One region of the Photobacterium carnosum genome, then DNA from elsewhere that is predicted to be linked to it. Evidence: predicted binding sites of a transcription regulator. Region 1 holds the regulator's gene; each other region holds the start of a gene.
The links. Region 1 encodes PurR, which represses purine synthesis genes. Its sites were predicted from a motif close to TNANGNAAACGTTTNCNTNA; they were not measured.

Region 1 (5,930 bases):
TATCGGGGCAATACTGGCTATTTGCGGTGCTGTTCTACAGGGATTATTTCGTAACCCCCTCGCAGACCCAGGTATTATTGGTATTTCAGGAGGTGCTGGCCTAGGCGCAGCTTTTGCGATCATTTTATTTACCCCGTTAATGACGCAATATCCTTTATTAATGAATATTGGTGCTGTGCCCTTCTTCGCTTTTTTGGGTGGCGCTATTAGTACCTATTTGGTGTATCACCTTGGCACCGATAAAAATGGTACATCTGTCGTGGTAATGCTATTGGCGGGTGTGGCAATTGGAGCGATTTCGGGTGCAGGTCTTGGGTTACTTAACTATATTGCGAATGATCAAGCGCTACGTGATTTTTCTTTATGGTCAATGGGCTCGTTAGCAGGAGCGACGTGGCCGAATATTGGCCTCGCTTTTGTGAGCCTCGTCGTCATTTATTATTATTGTTATCGCCAAGCAAATGCGCTTAATGCGTTTTTATTGGGCGAAGCTGAAGCTCGTCATATGGGGGTAAATGTTCAACATCTAAAGCGTAGTTTAATTATTGTCTGTGCTGCGGGTGTAGGTATTACTGTTGCTATTACGGGTCCGATTGGCTTTATTGGTCTGGTGATCCCCCATTTAGGACGCATGATTTCAGGTCCTAATCATAAAACCCTCTTACCCATTTCAGCTATTTTAGGCGCATTGATTTTACTCGTTGCCGATATGATCGCCCGTAGTGCGTTTGCACCGCAAGAACTCCCCGTGGGTATTATTACCGCCATTTTAGGCGCTCCATTCTTCATTTATCTACTTAATAAACAAAAAGGCAGAATCGCATGACGGCAACCTCAGCACGCTCAACTGTAATTTCAGCACGTAATTTACAGTTAACACTGGCGGGTAAAGTCTTATTAGATAATTTTAGTATCGATATAAAAGCAGGAGAAATAACAGCACTACTCGGGCCTAACGGTGCAGGTAAAAGTACCCTTCTTAAAATACTGTGCGGTGAAATAGAGCCTGAAAGTGGTCAAGTTGCATTTTTTGATCGTGATATAAATAGTTGGCAACGATCTGAACTAGCGTGTCATTTAGGTATTTTGCCGCAACACAGTTCGCTCTCATTTGCCTTTACCTGTAAAGAAGTGGTTGAGCTTGGTACGATGCCGCTATGTTTATCACGTCAAGAAATTGACCGAATTACTACCCAAACCATGCAAGATACTGACGTCATTCATCTTGCTCAACGCTTATATCCAACGTTATCTGGTGGTGAAAAACAACGGATCCATTTCGCACGCGTTTTAACCCAATTAAGCCAAGCACATGATAAATGCATTCTAATGTTAGATGAACCGACATCAGCCTTGGATTTAGCTCACCAGCATAAAACATTACAAATGGCACAAATAATGGCGGCTAAAGGTGCGGCGGTTATTATTGTATTACATGATCTCAACTTAGCCGCACAATATGCTCAACGGATGGTTATTATTCAGCATGGTAAAATTCAAGCCGATGGTTCACCATGGCAAGCATTAACCCCCCTAATAATTCATAGCATCTATGGCTGGCACGTTTCTGTACATCCTCATCCTGTCCATGGTTATCCTTATCTACTATCATAATATTATGTTGATCGTACCTAGTAAATTTTAGTAACCTTACGATAAAATTACTGAAATTAACGTTTTTTTGTTGATAGCTATCAAATAATTTACTCCAAGACAATTGAAACGTTGCACTACGCGTAACACTCAGTAAAATGTGAACGCAAGCGATTACACTTGAAAAATATGCAATAATTATAAAAGCCGCAAACAAATGCGGTTTTTGGTGTTAATACCATTTAAGTATGTAATAAAACATTATCGGTGCCAAATTGAATAATTAACGAGAGAGTTTACGTAAATACATTGAATTATATTCATCTCAGTAATTATTCAATTTGGTACCACAGAATTAGCTAGAAACAACTCTAGCACTCATTATTAGAAGAATAAATATGGCGACCATTAAAGATGTTGCACGTATGGCTGGAGTTTCAACGACAACAGTTTCACACGTAATCAATAAAACGCGCTTTGTCGCAGAAGCCACACAAAAAAAAGTACTGGCTGCTGTTGAAGAGCTTAATTACGCACCAAGTGCTGTTGCGCGTAGTCTAAAATGTAATACCACTCGCACTATTGGTATGCTAGTAACTAAATCAACTAACCCTTTTTTTGCTGAAGTTGTACATGGTGTTGAAGAGTACTGCTACCGCGAAGGTTACACACTCATCTTATGTAATACTGAAGGTAATCTTTCTAAGCAATATGATTATTTACGTATGCTTGCAGAAAAGCGTGTCGATGGCTTATTAGTGATGTGTTCTGATCTTGATCAGAAACTATTGGATCTGCTTGAGCGCCAAAAAGACCTACCTATGGTTGTAATGGACTGGGGTCCAGAAAGCCCACATACTGATAAAATTCAGGATAACGCCGAGCAAGGTGGCTATCTTGCGACTAAATATTTTATTGACCATGGTCATAGTCGCATTGGTTGCTTATCTGGCCATAATGAGAAAACCACTTGTCGTGAACGTTTAAAAGGCTTCAACAAAGCGATGGCTGAAGCTAACTTAGCCGTTAACGAAGATTGGATCCTTGAAGGTGACTTTGAGTGTGATTCAGCGGTTATAGCGGCTGAAAAATATATTGCAATGACCGAGCGCCCAACGGCTATTTTCTGTTTTAATGACATCATGGCAATGGCACTTATTAGTACCTTTGAGCAAGCTGGGTTACGTGTTCCTGATGATATTTCAATTATTGGTTACGATAACATTGATCTTGCACCTTACTTCGCACCGCCATTAACGACAATCCACCAGCCAAAACGTCGTTTAGGTAAAACCGCCATTAAAATTCTAATGGACCGAATGAAGAACAAAGATCATGAGCGTCAAATTTTTGAAATGGCACCTGCAATCGTTGAACGCAAGTCTGTAAAAGATTTACGCTAATATAACAACCTATTTATCAAGCCAATATTTCTATTGGCTTTTTCATCCATTCGTAATCAATCCAATCCTTATCTCTACCGTCGCTATCCTTACCGTCAGAAAACATGAGCAATCTCACAGATTCATCAGCTGTCATTAATATTAAAACTTACCTTTTTAAAAGATCGAATATAATGAACCTTGTAAACACATATAATAGTAAGCAAAAGACTTACAAAATATAAATAATACTTCACTATTGATAGTATTATTTATAGAGTAATGCATGGATGATTTAGAGTAGGCAATTTATCTCGTAAATAACTTTAATAATAAAGTAAATTTACAACTACTTTAATGTTAGGTGACACTCATTTATTCACCGAGTAGAAGTATGGACAAACCAATATTAAAAAATTCATTACAGCTATTAGATCATTTAGGCAACGTTAGATCTCGCTCCATGTTTGGTGGCTTTGGTATTTTCGCAGGTGAGACAATGTTCGCACTGGTCGTTAATAATAAACTCCATCTACGAGCAAATGCAAAAACAAAAGAGGAATTTAAACAAGCGGGTTTAAAACCCTATATCTATGAAAAACGAGGTTTTCCCGTCAGAACAAAACATTACGCTATTCTTGATGAATGGTGGGAAGAACCTGAAAAAATAATAGAGCAAGCAAAATATTCTCTTGAAGCAGCACAAGCTGATAAAAAAGCAAAAGAATGTTGCACTCCGGATAGAATAAAAGATTTACCTAACCTACGGCTTTCAAATGAGAGGATGCTTAAAAAAGTCGGAATTCAAACGATTGATCAACTCTATGATATTGGTGCACTCAACGCCTATAAGGCATTACAAAAAAGACAAGAGGCATCATTAAGTTTAGAGTTACTATGGGCATTGGAAGGCGCTATACATGGCCAACATTGGTCAGTAATACCAGAAAGCAGACGCAATGAACTGCTAGCTAAACTATAATAAATATCCGTCAACTGGCTAAGTGACGCTTAAGAATAAAGAGGCCCAGTGCCTCTTTAATTTATCCAACAAATACACGTATCTACCCCTACACAATCCTTACATTACCCATTCCAAATCAATAAACATGATAAACGCACGCTAAAATGTACATTTATTGAACAAGTAAATTAAACACATAAAAAGAATAAGAAAATAAAATATTTATTCATTAATTTCTACAAACCCCGTCACAACCATAAAATAAAACCTTTTATTAACTATTTTTTATTATTAATCATAAAAAATAACATACGCACGTCACATTTTGCTCTTAATGTAACGATTATGACTTTCGTTATTATTATTTGTTATTTATTATTTCCAATAATGTTTTGAATAAAAAAAAATTTTGTCATTAAATGAAATACAATATTAGTTACCTCGGTCTTGCTACTTAAGAGTCGATGTGATTCTCATTTAATAAGGACATACCTTGCGTATATTAACCAAAAAAACATTTTCATTGTGGGTCAAACCGGTACTGTGGTTGCAAAAACGCCATTTCGGCAAAATACTCAATCCAGCTAAATTATGGGGACGAAAACCTGTACTTTTTTGGTTAGTGGCTTTGTTCTTTGGTTATCTTGATCGTAAAAAATCCCCCATTGATGCCGTTATGCGATCGTTAGTCTGCGTCCGCGTATCACAACTTAATAACTGCGCTTTTTGTGTTGATGCTAATGGAATGAAATTAGCCGAACGCTGTCATTCATTAGAAAAAATTAAAGCACTAGCCCATTGGCAAACTTCTGAACATTTTTCAGAACAAGAACAAGCGATATTGACGTATACAGAAGCAATGACCCTTAGTGACCAACAAGTCAGTGATGAAATGCTAGCAACACTCGCAACGTGGTATAGCAGTGATGATATTATTGAAATAACTGCATTAGTCAGTTTTCAAAATTTATCGGCTAAATTTAATACTGCGCTTGATGTACCAGCTCAAGGGTTTTGCTCATTACCGATTCAACCCCAATCAACATCAAATTCACCGCAGAATATAACGGCTCAAGCCTCTTCTACTGCAGATAATAAAGAATAATTAAGGAGCAATAATGAAACGGAATAAAATATTATTACTTACTGTTATCTTGGCAATTATTGGCACTTGGTTCTATTTCGATCTTGGTCAATTTCTTACACTTGACGCTGCGAAGCAAGAGCAATTAACGCTACAGCATCATATCCTTGAAAATCCAATTACGGCTTATATCAGCTTTTTTAGTTTATATATTTTAGTCACTGCCCTCTCAATTCCTGGCGCGTCGATATTAACCTTATTAGGTGCTGCATTATTTGGTTTTTGGGCAAGCCTGATTATGGTGTCATTTGCCAGCACAATTGGTGCAACGCTAGCATTTCTTTCTAGTCGTTTTATATTACGTGACTGGGTACAAACAAAATTTGGTAATCGCTTAACCACACTCAATAATGGGATTGAGAAAGAAGGAGGCTTTTATCTACTGAGCTTACGTTTAATTCCGGTTTTTCCTTTTTTCCTTATTAATCTTTTAATGGGCTTAACCATAATTAAAACCCGTACTTTTTTCTGGGTCAGCCAATTAGGCATGCTTGCAGGTACTGCGGTTTATATTAATGCAGGTACTCAACTTGGGAAAATAGACTCACTCAGTGGTATAGTTTCAGTTCCCGTTTTATTTTCTTTAGTTCTACTCGGCCTCTTCCCATTACTTACAAAATGGATAATGAAAACAATGACAATGAAAAAACAATACAAACAATGGCAAAAACCCGCTCGCTTTGATCAAAATCTAGTTGTCATTGGGGCTGGTTCAGGTGGTTTAGTTAGTGCGTATATTGCCGCAGCAGTAAAAGCAGAAGTCACTCTTATTGAACGTCATAAAATGGGTGGCGATTGTTTAAATACCGGCTGTGTACCTTCAAAAGCACTTATTCGCGCAGCACAT
Region 2 (5,930 bases), on a different contig from region 1:
ATAAGCTAATCAGTGCTAAGCCATAAAAAACATTATCATTAAGATGGGTTTTCGTTATACCAAAAGAATATAAATAAGAGGCACTATCATTGGTGACAGTCAAAGAATAAACTAAGACCCAAATTACTAGCATTAAGAAATATAATATACCTAATGCAATTCCCCAGTTTTTACCTAGATAACCAGAAATAACCCCAGGGTAATCGGTACATTTTTTTGACTCAGCTAATGTATTAATAAATAGTTTTTGGAATAAATACATTGCAGGGTAACCAATCACGGCTGAAAGTAAAAATACCCATAATCCCATAACGCCAACTTGAACCGGTAAGAATACGATACCCGCACCAACGGCCATACCAATGCTCATCACAATCCAACCGATGTCGATATTGTCAAATTTGATCGCTTGTTGCCATTGTTCTTTGCTCATATTAGCTCGAACATGTAGGGGCATTTTCTCTGTGGTTGGAGATATATTGACTGTTTGGTTCATATTAATTTCAGCCTTGAATAGTTAACCAAAACACCGTGTTTGGCTTATTATTTTGAAGCCAGCATTGCCGACCTTGTTTGCGTTTTGTTAGAAATATAAAGCAGTCAAACTATAACCAAATAGCAGTAAAAAAGAGTGTGGTTTGCTCATGAAATATGCTTTAAGTTTATGTTTTTTAAATATTTTAGAACCACGTATCAAAAATGGTCGCGAAGCATAAAACACACAAAATGTCAGAATGGCAAAGTGTAGGATCGTACGATTATTATTGATGTAGATGGCGGTTTTTCTAATAGTGTTTACGCTGTTTATGAGAGGATTATTGCGCTAATGACGTGTTTTTTAAATAACTAGAGGTAATTACATATAGCTAAAAGGAATATTTATAAGGAGATAAATGCGGTTTTAACTGTTTTTTGCTGAGGATTATCGAAATAAGACAATATAATCCTCTAGATAAACATAAAAAAGCAAACGAGTTATCTGACTTTTTCTATAAATCTAGAGGAGTTCGCCACTACATTAGAGAATGTATGGCTATTTATTAACCATGATATCAAGGATCTGAATATCTGTTTGTGTCATTGAACCGTTAGCTAATGCTGAAAGATTGCGGATAGTGCTGTCAACGTCATGTGCAACAATTCCTTCATTTCCTGTAACACCGAGGCCATCTAATGCCATTAATGCTGATTTGATTGCCGAGCCTGCTGATGATGAGACTTTCATTGCACAACTGGTTTTTGCACCATCACAGATCATACCTGCGATATCACCAATCATACTATTGATTGCTGCGCTGATTTGCTGAATATTACCACCAAGTAACCATGTCATACCTGCAACTGCACCCATTGATGCAGTCGTTGCACCACATAGTGCGGATAATTTGTTTTGATGACTTTTAATATAAATCGCCATTAAATGTGACAACATTAATGCACGGATAAGTTGTTCTTCATCAGCTTTAATAAATTCAGCGACAACAACGACAGGCATCGTTGCTGCTATACCTTGATTACCTGAACCTGAATTACTCATCGCAGGTTTCATCGCGCCGCCCATTCGCGCATCTGAAGCGGCAGCCGTACGTAGTAATACGTCAGTCAATAATCCAGCAGAAAGCAAGCCACGTTCAATATTACGTTGGAAAGTAGCACCCACTTGTAGACCATAGTTACCTTGTAGGCCTTCAATAGAAAGGGCGTTGTTAAGTTGGTAAGCTTGCTCAATAAAGTGAATATCAGCTAAAGGTGCTTGGGTTGCGAAGTCAAAAATATCTTGCGCACATGCATTAATAAAAGGATTACTATTTTCGGTTTGTTGGGCGGTTTGAGTGGTATTTTTAGGATTGGCAATATAAGTCGTTATGCCATCTTCTTCAATCGCCAGTATATGAGTATGACTATCTGCAATAGTGACACTTGCTGAATGATGATCCGTTAATACTGTTACTTTGGCATACAGAATATTACTGACATTAGCCACACTAACTGAGACTAATTTTTTATCGATCATTGCTTTTGCGATAGCAACATCTTCGGTAGTTAAATTTTTAAGCACTTCTAACTGGGCTTGGCTATCACCTGCGACTGCACCTGTTGCAGCTGCGACTTCTAGACCCACCATTCCCGTTCCAGGTACGGTTACACCCATGCCATTTTTCATTAAATTAGCAGAAACGAGAACGTTAATAGCGGTAATATCTTGATGTTTTATATTAAGCTTATTGACGGCAATGGCTGCGGCTAGTGCAACAGATACTGGCTCTGTACAACCTAATGCAGGTACAACGTCGCGTTTTACAACATCAATAAATGCAGGCCAAAGTGTGTTTTTCATTGCAATCACCTAGTGCTTTATATTAAAGCATCAAAAGTTACAGATAAAGCTAATTGAAATCACTGTAGAGCAAATAATTAGCTAACATTCTCTTTCAGTTCGTAATGATGAGTATACGTCTAGTCGTAAAGAAAAAAATCATATAATCATTACTTATAACAAGGATATATAGAATATTTTTCTATTAAAAAATTAGTTATTAGGTTTTTGTTATACTCATCACAATTTTTGTAGGAATATTTTTTAATTGTGATGATGAGTTTTTTTTATGATGTTAGTGGGGGCTTTATTTTTTTGAGTAAAAAAGTAGTTTATGGTGGCGGTGATGGTTGCTTTCTAGGTATCATATTTAGGTAAAGATCACATAAAGGTTGAAGGTAAAATCGCTTCAACCTTTTCTTTTTTAAAAAAAGTAAACGTTTGCGTTGGCTATATTGATTATTTATAGCCAATAAGAACGGATTAAAATCAGAAAATTATAGGAAGACATCATGTCTGCTGACAGTACACCTAATACCCAAAGTTCATCAACTCGCGGTTTAGATCGTTATTTTCAAATATCTGAGCGTGGCAGTAGTGTTAAACAAGAGATTATTGCTGGGTTAACAACTTTTTTAGCCATGGTATATTCAGTCATTGTTGTACCAAGCATGTTAGGTGCCGCTGGTTTTAATCAAAGTGCAGTATTTATCGCAACTTGTTTAGTTGCTGCATTTGGTTCATTACTGATGGGCTTATGGGCTCGATTACCAATGGCTATTGGCTGTGCTATATCACTCACGGCATTTACGGCTTTTAGTTTAGTGCTTGGGCAAGGGGTCAGTATTCCTGTTGCTCTTGGTGCTGTATTTTTAATGGGGGTCTTATTTACTCTGATCACCGTGACCGGCATTCGTGGTTGGATCATGAGAAACATGCCAACAGGGATCGCACATGGTACGGGTATCGGTATTGGATTGTTCTTATTATTGATTGCAGCCAATGGTGTTGGTTTAGTGATTAAAAATCCACAAGCGGGTTTACCGGTCGCTTTTGGTCATTTTATGTCATTACCCGTGATTATGTCATTAGTAGGATTAGCGGCAATTCTAGGACTTGAAAAACGTCGTGTGCCTGGTGGTATTCTCTTGGTGATTGTTGCTATTTCAGTGTTTGGTCTGATATTTGATCCTAATGTGAAATACCATGGCTTCTTTGCGCTGCCGACATTTGGTGGTGAAGGTTCTTTAATTGGTTCTATGGATATTATGGGCGCGCTTAATCCAGTGATCTTGCCGACAGTGCTTGCGTTAGTGATGACGGCTATTTTTGATGCGACAGGTACGATTCGTGCAGTCGCAGGTCAGGCTAATTTATTGACAGAACGCGGTAATATTATTAGTGGCGGTAAAGCATTAACTGCCGATTCCGTTAGTAGTATTTTTGCAGGCTTTGTCGGTGGTTCACCTGCCGCTGTTTATATTGAATCTGCGGCGGGTACTGCGGCTGGCGGTAAAACAGGTTTAACAGCAACAACGGTTGGGTTGTTGTTTGTGGTGATGTTATTTTTAGCGCCATTAAGTTATTTGGTTCCTGCTTACGCAACGGCTCCTGCATTAATGTATGTTGGTTTATTGATGTTAAGTAATGTTAGCAAGCTAGACATGAACGATTCTGTTGATGCGTTATCTGGGTTGTTATGTGCTGTTTTTATTGTGCTAACGGGCAATATTGTTACGGGCATTATGCTTGGCTTTGTGAGTTTAGTGATTGGACGCGTGGTATCAGGTGATTTTAAACGTTTAAACATCGGCACGGTAATTATCGCAATCGCATTAGTTGCGTTTTACGCGGGTGGTTGGGCTATTTAACCGAATACTAATTGCTAGTTAGTTATTATTAACCCGCGTATTAAACGCGGGTTTTTTTATGTTTAATATAATAGGTATCATTTGTTAATCCATCATCGGAATGGTTGTTAAGTGCTCTTTTTTATCAGTTTTGATAAGTTGTATTGATCAAAAATGGAAACTTGCTTTACGCGATTTACATTTTGTCTCTGTTGAATAATTAATGAATAAATTATCGAAATATAGATACAGTGATAAAACAGCATTATTCAATGCTATTTAAATGATTATTTATATTTAAAATCAATCATTTACGATTAGTTATTTATGGTGTGATTTAATCACGAATATAAAATATTATGAGAATTTTCGCTTTTTTAGGACAGTGATTTTTAATTCATTCTATTTGTGTATCTAACGTTGCAATTTACATGGGATGACAATTAATTTAATGCTGGTAGATTCTAAAAGAAGACGAGGTACCTTAGGGTTTTGTCATTATTTTATTATTTATTAGACGTTGAGATTAATCATGAAAGTTATTATTGAAATTTTAGAATCAGGCAAATACCGCGATCAAGCTTGGGAAGGTACTTTTTTATCAGTTAAAGGTGAGTTACGTGCTGTAACACCGTCTTATGCAGCTCAATTGATTGGTCAAGCAAAAGCAGCACTTTATCTTGATGACAACGGGGAAATGAAGTTTGCATAATTACCTATATGGTAGCAATAATTAGAAATGGCGTTTCTATTAGCTAAAATAGAAACGCCATTTTTGTTTTAAGCAATAAATATGAATATCAATAGCATTTACAATGTAAATTTATTATTAATCAAGTGGTTATTTGAAATTTATCGTATCAAAATATGGGTTTGCTATTATTGCTGTCATAGACAAAAGATCATCTAATACGACTAATTGTTGCTGATGATTAATAACTAATACAATACACTCTTCACGGTTTTGATTATAAAACGTATCGTGTGCAATACCGATAAGATGGCTACCGTCATTCAACGTTAGATCAATGTTCAAATGATGCATACACGCTATTTCGATATAATCATGTTGGTGACAACTTAACATATTGTTATCCTTATATAATGCATGATGATATAGAGTAATGACATCAAAAAGTCAGTGTAATAGATTTAAAATATTATGGATAAAAGTTAGCAGCATCTCAAAAAAATTCATTAGACCTGCAATAGATAAATACATTTGATATCTAATCTGAAAGTAATGCTATAAACAATAGCCAAAGAGGCATCTAAAAAGATCCCTCTTTGTTATATCATTTTATGGTATTTATTTTAAATGCGTAAAAATCAATTGCCCAATTTTTGCTATCGTCGTATTAAGATCAGCCATTGGTTTTCCTGTTTGAGCTAAATAAATACTGATCATGATGGGCTGTTTACCTTGTTGCCATACTGCCGCTGTAATTCCTCGTGAGCCATAGTTACTATCGTAACCTGAACGATCGGCAATATACCAACCCGCGGGTAAGGCGGCGCGTAATAATGGATCAGAGACTTTATTGTCCATCATCCATTGTTTTAATTGTATCCGTGCTGTTTCAGATAGCGTATGACCATAGAGTAAATTGTATAAGGTTGAATTCATGGCGATAGGGGTGGTGGTATCACGCAGTTCAGCCTTACTGACATTATTCACTTCAGGTTCAATACGATCAAGACGGGTCGTTTTATCATCAAGCGTACCGATAAATTGAGTGACACTTTGAGGACCACCAATATTA
Region 3 (5,930 bases), 210 kb from region 1:
AGTAGATACTCACATTAATAAACTTAAAGAATTTATTTTTATAATTATAGGATCTTTAAATTCAATGTCTTGGACATGGTTTATAAGGTTTAGTAAATAAATAACTAAACTATTTAACTGGTGTGAGATTGTGACCTAAGAGGTGAACTACGTCAAGGAATATCAAGTTTAGGTGTTGTGACTGTTGCATTAATCATCTCAACGTGTATCGCGATTAAAGTACGGAAACGATTACGTTAACAATAATAAATGTTGTCTATTCATTCAAGCTTGAAAAGTGTTATTGGTGACACAATATTATTAAATAGCAATCAACATTAATCGGTAGCTCGTGCATGCAGCATTTGAGCAATCATCAAGGATATAAAAATAATGACAGAACATTCTACTGTGACTCAACCTGCAGCAAAATATCGTTCAGACTATCGCTCGCCTGATTACACCATTACGGATATCGATCTGACATTTGACCTTCATGATACCAAAACAACAGTTGTTGCCGTTAGTCATGTTGTACGAATTAGTGATCAAACAAATGCTGAATTAGTGTTAGATGGTGATGATTTAATATTGATCAGTGTGAGTGTGAATGGCCAAGCGTGGTCAGATTACCACCAGCAGTCAGGTCATTTAACGTTGGCAAACCTTCCTGCTGATTTTGAATTAGCAATCACGACTGAAATTAATCCTGAAGCGAATACTTTACTTGAAGGTTTATATAAGTCAGGTGGTGGTTTCTGTACACAGTGTGAGGCAGAAGGTTTCCGCCGCATTACGTTCTATTTAGATCGCCCAGATGTTTTGGCGCGTTTTACTACCAAAATTATTGCAGACAAAGCCGCTTTCCCATACATGCTAAGTAATGGTAATCGCATTGCAGAAGGTGAGCTTGATAACGGTCGCCATTGGGTTCAATGGCAAGACCCATTCCCAAAACCATCTTACTTATTTGCACTTGTTGCGGGTGATTTTGATGTATTGCGTGACACATTCACTACCATGAGTGGACGTGATGTTGCGTTAGAGATTTTTGTCGATAAGGGCAACCTTGATCGTGCTGATTATGCAATGGCATCATTAAAGAACTCAATGAAGTGGGATGAAGAGCGTTTCGGTCTTGAATACGATCTTGATATCTACATGATTGTAGCCGTTGATTTCTTCAATATGGGTGCGATGGAGAATAAAGGTCTGAATGTCTTTAACTCTAAGTTTGTATTAGCAAATCCAAACACGGCAACAGATACTGATTATCAAGGCATTGAAGCGGTTATCGGTCATGAATATTTCCACAATTGGACAGGAAATCGTGTTACTTGTCGTGATTGGTTCCAATTAAGCTTAAAAGAAGGCTTAACGGTTTTCCGTGATCAAGAGTTTTCTTCAGATTTAGGCTCTCGACCTGTTAACCGTATTGCCAATGTACGTATTGTACGTGGCCCTCAATTTGCTGAAGATCGTGGCCCAATGTCACATCCGATTCGTCCTGAAAAAGTCATTCAGATGAATAACTTCTATACATTAACCGTGTATGAAAAGGGCAGTGAAGTGATCCGTATGCTGCATACCTTATTGGGTGAAGCAAATTTCCAAGCAGGCATGAAGCTATACTTTGATCGTCATGATGGTACAGCAGCAACCTGTGATGATTTCGCACAAGCAATGGAAGATGCTTCTGGGATTGATTTAAACCGTTTCCGTCGTTGGTACAGTCAAGCCGGTACACCTGTTGTTAGTGTATCAACCGCTTATGATGCATCAGCGAAGAGTTACGCTGTCACTATTAAGCAGCAAACGCTACCAACAGCCGAGCAAGTTAAAAAGCAGCCACTGCATATTCCGTTTGATATTGAACTATACAATAGCAAAGGTGAAGTGATTGCCTTACAAATCAATGGCGAAACAGTACATAACGTACTTGATGTAAAAGAAGCCGAGCAAACATTTGTATTTGATAATGTTGAAGAACTGCCTGTTATCTCAATGCTACGTGAATTCTCTGCGCCTGTTATTTTAGAATATAACTACACAGACGATGAGTTAATTTTCTTAATGGTTAATGCATCAAATGAATTTGCTCGTTGGGATGCGGGACAAATGCTATTGGCTAAATATATTCGCCAAAATGTTGAGCAAGTACAACAAGGTCACAGTGTAACGTTACCTGACGCTGTGATTGATGCGTTCCGTGGCGCATTACTGGACGAAAACCTTGATCCCGCTTTCATTGCCGAAATGCTAACGCTGCCGAGTGAGAATGAAATTGCTGGTTGGTATACTACGGTTGATGTTGATGCGATTAATCAAGTTGTAGGTGCATTTACCCAATTACTTGCTTCTGAAATGGAAGATGAGTTTAGTGCTATTTATCATAGCTTAACGCAAGGTAGCTATAGCTTAGATCATGCGGCAATGGCACAACGCGCACTGCGTAATAAATGTTTGTCATACCTAGCATATACAGCGCAAGGTAATGCATTAGTTGCTGCGCAATATAAAGCGGCTGACAACATGACAGATACGATGGCTGCAATGTCGGCTGCTAATAATGCCCAACTTGCTTGTCGTGCAGAACAAATGGCTGATTTTAGCGATAAGTGGAGCCATGATGGTTTAGTGATGGATAAGTGGTTTATGCTGCAAGGCACCAATCCTGCGGCTGATGCATTAGCAAATGTGCGCCAGACTATGAACCATCCAACATTTAGCCTGAAAAACCCTAACCGTACTCGTAGCTTAGTGGCGGGTTTCAGTGCTAATAACCCGGTACATTTCCATGCAAAAGACGGTTCTGGTTATGCATTTTTAACTGAAATATTAACGATTCTAAACACCAGTAATCCACAAGTAGCGGCACGTTTGATTGAGCCTTTACTTAAACTTCGCCAATACGATGCTAACCGTCAACAACTGATGCGTGAGCAACTTGAAAAGTTAGCCGAGATGGATAATTTGGCTAAAGATTTGTTTGAAAAAGTACAAAAAACACTTGTTCAAAAATAAGTGATTGATGTTTTAACATGATTGTAAGCGAAAGCCAGTGACTGATTGATAATAGTCACTGGCTTTTATTTTATCTTATCTTATTGTTTTAAAGATTTTATATAACAACGAATGGGGGGATTAGCGATGCGCAGTTTTACGTTTACTATTAATATTAGTTACACTCTTTTTTTGCAACACTATGCGGGTGCTGCCAGTAATGTGGTGGTTGTAACTGATACTGGCTTAAAGCTTCAACTTCCTGCAATAAGACTACGAGGTTTTCTAACCCATGCTGGTATTACAGGAAAATTCCGTGTCATGGTTAATACTGATAATAAATTTGAGACAATTGAACGCCTTTAATGCTTATTTTGGCTTTATTTTATAGGTTATTAAAAATGGCCTAGGTAATGATATTGCATGCTATTTAGCGACGCTGTCACTGTATGTCATCCATAGAATGCCATCATTATTGATATTGTTGTGATTTTGTATGAATAAATAAAGTCAAAATTAAAATGTAAGAGAGGACACGTTCGCAGTTATTAATGAGAATAGCGGCTTTAAAATAATAGCTATAGCAGTAATATACCCCCTGTTTACTCAATATTTTGTCTACATCTTTTAATGTTGCGGGTTAAAAGCATTGGGTTTTATGTTTATCGTAAATGGAATGTATTAATAGGTAACTATTATGTAAGGCTAATGTTCTTAAATGAGTTGCTTTTCTGATCTGTACGAAAACGTTTGCTTTTTGTTATTATTATTTGAAATAAACTCTACTTATAACTCATTGTAAATGTTGATATAAAATATAAGCCTATGTTTTATTGATGATAATCAAACAAATAGGGATTGTATTTAGCCTTGTAACTGTGAATAATACCACCCCGTTTACACGGGATTTTTAATGGAGTTATAATGTTATATCGCATCGCACGATCCGCTATTTTCCAGCTGGATGCAGAAAAAGCACACGACCTCGCTATTCAAAACTTTTCTCGCTTTACTGGCACTCCTCTTGATTTCTTCTATCGTCAACATGTTCCTGAACGTCCTGTTGAAGTTATGGGTATTACGTTTAAAAATCCTGTTGGTCTAGCCGCTGGCCTAGATAAGAATGGCGAATGTATTGATGCATTTGGCGCTATGGGGTTTGGTTTTATTGAAGTTGGTACTGTGACACCACGTCCTCAGTTGGGTAATGATAAACCGCGTTTATTTCGTTTAATTCCTGCTGAAGGTATTATTAACCGTTTTGGTTTTAATAATTTAGGTGTCGATAAACTTGTTGAGAATGTCAAGAAATCGACTTATGACGGTGTTATTGGTATTAACATCGGTAAAAATAAAGACACACCTATTGAAAAGGGCGCTGAAGACTATTTAATCTGTATGGAAAAGGTCTATCAGTACGCTGGCTATATTGCGGTTAACATTTCTTCACCAAACACACCGGGATTACGTTCGCTACAATACGGCGAAGCATTAGATGATTTATTAGCACAGCTAAAACAAAAACAAATCGAGCTTGCTGAATTACATGGTAAGTATGTTCCATTAGCACTTAAGATTGCCCCCGATCTTGATGATGATGAAATTGTTCAGATTTGTGAATCTCTTATTAGTCATAATATTGATGGTGTTATTGGTACGAATACCACATTAGATCGTACCTTGGTTGAAGGCATGGATCATTGTGATGAAATGGGAGGCTTAAGTGGTCGTCCATTACAAAATAAGAGTACTGACGTTATTCGTAAAATGGCGATTGCCCTTAATGGTGCATTACCGATTATTGGTGTTGGTGGTATTGATTCTGCAGTATCTGCGCGTGAAAAAATTCAAGCGGGTGCGCAATTGGTTCAAGTCTATACGGGCTTTATTTATCACGGTCCACGTTTAGTTAAAGACATTGTTAACGGTCTTTAATATAACCGTATGATGTAATAAGACTATTATCTATTTAGCCAAATTGAATGTGATGTTCAATTTGGTTTTTTTATATCTGCAAATTAATAGCCATCAATTTTTTGATTAACATCTGATCTCAATAGTGCTGGTGGCTTTAAGTATTAAAATTAATTGAATGTTATGTCATCAAGTGGTTCATTGTTTTTATAGCAATTTGTATCTAATAAATACCTGATTTGAGTCTGTTTTTTCCTTATGAGAATAGTGATGATATTTTGGATAGTGACGTTTTAGTTGCAAATATTTACGCTGTATTTGTGTTCAAATAACAAAGATAGAATGTTCATAAGGAATCAAAGGCTGCCTTTTTCTGCTAATTAACAAATTGATTGTGGTAAAAACGAGGTATTTAATGTGATTTCAGTTATAATTCGACGCAATATTAGTGTGAAAAGAACGCCATGAATCAATATTTAGCAATTACTTCCCGCGGCCTAGAAAACTTGCTTGCGGATGAACTAGAACAATTAGGTGCACAAGAGATTCAAGTTGTGCATGCCGGTGTCCGTTTTAAAGCCGATCAAGCAATGGCTTATCGTTGCTGTCTATGGACACGTATTTCATCTCGAATCATCCAAGTGTTGAGTGAGTTTAATGTCCGTGACGATATGGACTTATACTTAGGTGCAACGGCAATTAATTGGATGAGCCACTTTGATAGCAATACCCGTATTGTGGTTGATTTCAATGGTACTAACCGTGAAATCCGTAATAGCCAATACGGCGCAATGAAAATCAAAGATGCGATTGTTGACCGCTTTACTAAAGCTGATCTTCGTCGCCCAAATATCGATCGTGAAAATCCAGATCTACGTATTCATATGCGTCTTTCTGGTGAGAAAGGTATTCTTGGCCTAGATATGGCAGGTAGCGGTTTACACCAACGTGGTTACCGTAGTGAAGCCGGTCGTGCGCCATTACGTGAAACACATGCTGCTGCATTAGTGATGAAAAGTGGCTGGACACCAGAA

Region 2: a site for PurR is predicted at 2,747-2,766, ahead of GLP24_RS13585 (NCS2 family permease). Genes of this name have one in related genera too.
Region 3: a site for PurR is predicted at 3,721-3,740, ahead of pyrD (quinone-dependent dihydroorotate dehydrogenase). Genes of this name have one in related genera too.

Annotation. Positions count from the first base shown of each region.
Region 1 covers NZ_WMDN01000003.1:102,667-108,596, reverse strand. The annotation lists gene GLP24_RS04080 (FecCD family ABC transporter permease) at 1-826, shown strand, start outside; gene GLP24_RS04075 (heme ABC transporter ATP-binding protein) at 823-1,614, shown strand; gene purR (HTH-type transcriptional repressor PurR) at 1,992-2,996, shown strand; gene GLP24_RS04065 (TfoX/Sxy family DNA transformation protein) at 3,370-3,957, shown strand; gene GLP24_RS04060 (carboxymuconolactone decarboxylase family protein) at 4,433-5,044, shown strand; gene GLP24_RS04055 (FAD-dependent oxidoreductase) at 5,058-5,930, shown strand, end outside.
Region 2 covers NZ_WMDN01000014.1:78,061-83,990, reverse strand. The annotation lists gene GLP24_RS13595 (SLC5/6 family protein) at 1-457, opposite strand, end outside; gene GLP24_RS13590 (L-cysteine desulfidase family protein) at 1,034-2,338, opposite strand; gene GLP24_RS13585 (NCS2 family permease) at 2,830-4,188, shown strand; gene GLP24_RS13580 (hypothetical protein) at 4,700-4,879, shown strand; gene GLP24_RS13575 (Rho-binding antiterminator) at 5,009-5,254, opposite strand; gene bla (class A beta-lactamase) at 5,477-5,930, opposite strand, start outside.
Region 3 covers NZ_WMDN01000003.1:315,014-320,943, forward strand. The annotation lists gene pepN (aminopeptidase N) at 373-3,003, shown strand; gene GLP24_RS05120 (DUF2835 domain-containing protein) at 3,130-3,348, shown strand; gene pyrD (quinone-dependent dihydroorotate dehydrogenase) at 3,907-4,917, shown strand; gene rlmKL (bifunctional 23S rRNA (guanine(2069)-N(7))-methyltransferase RlmK/23S rRNA (guanine(2445)-N(2))-methyltransferase RlmL) at 5,361-5,930, shown strand, end outside.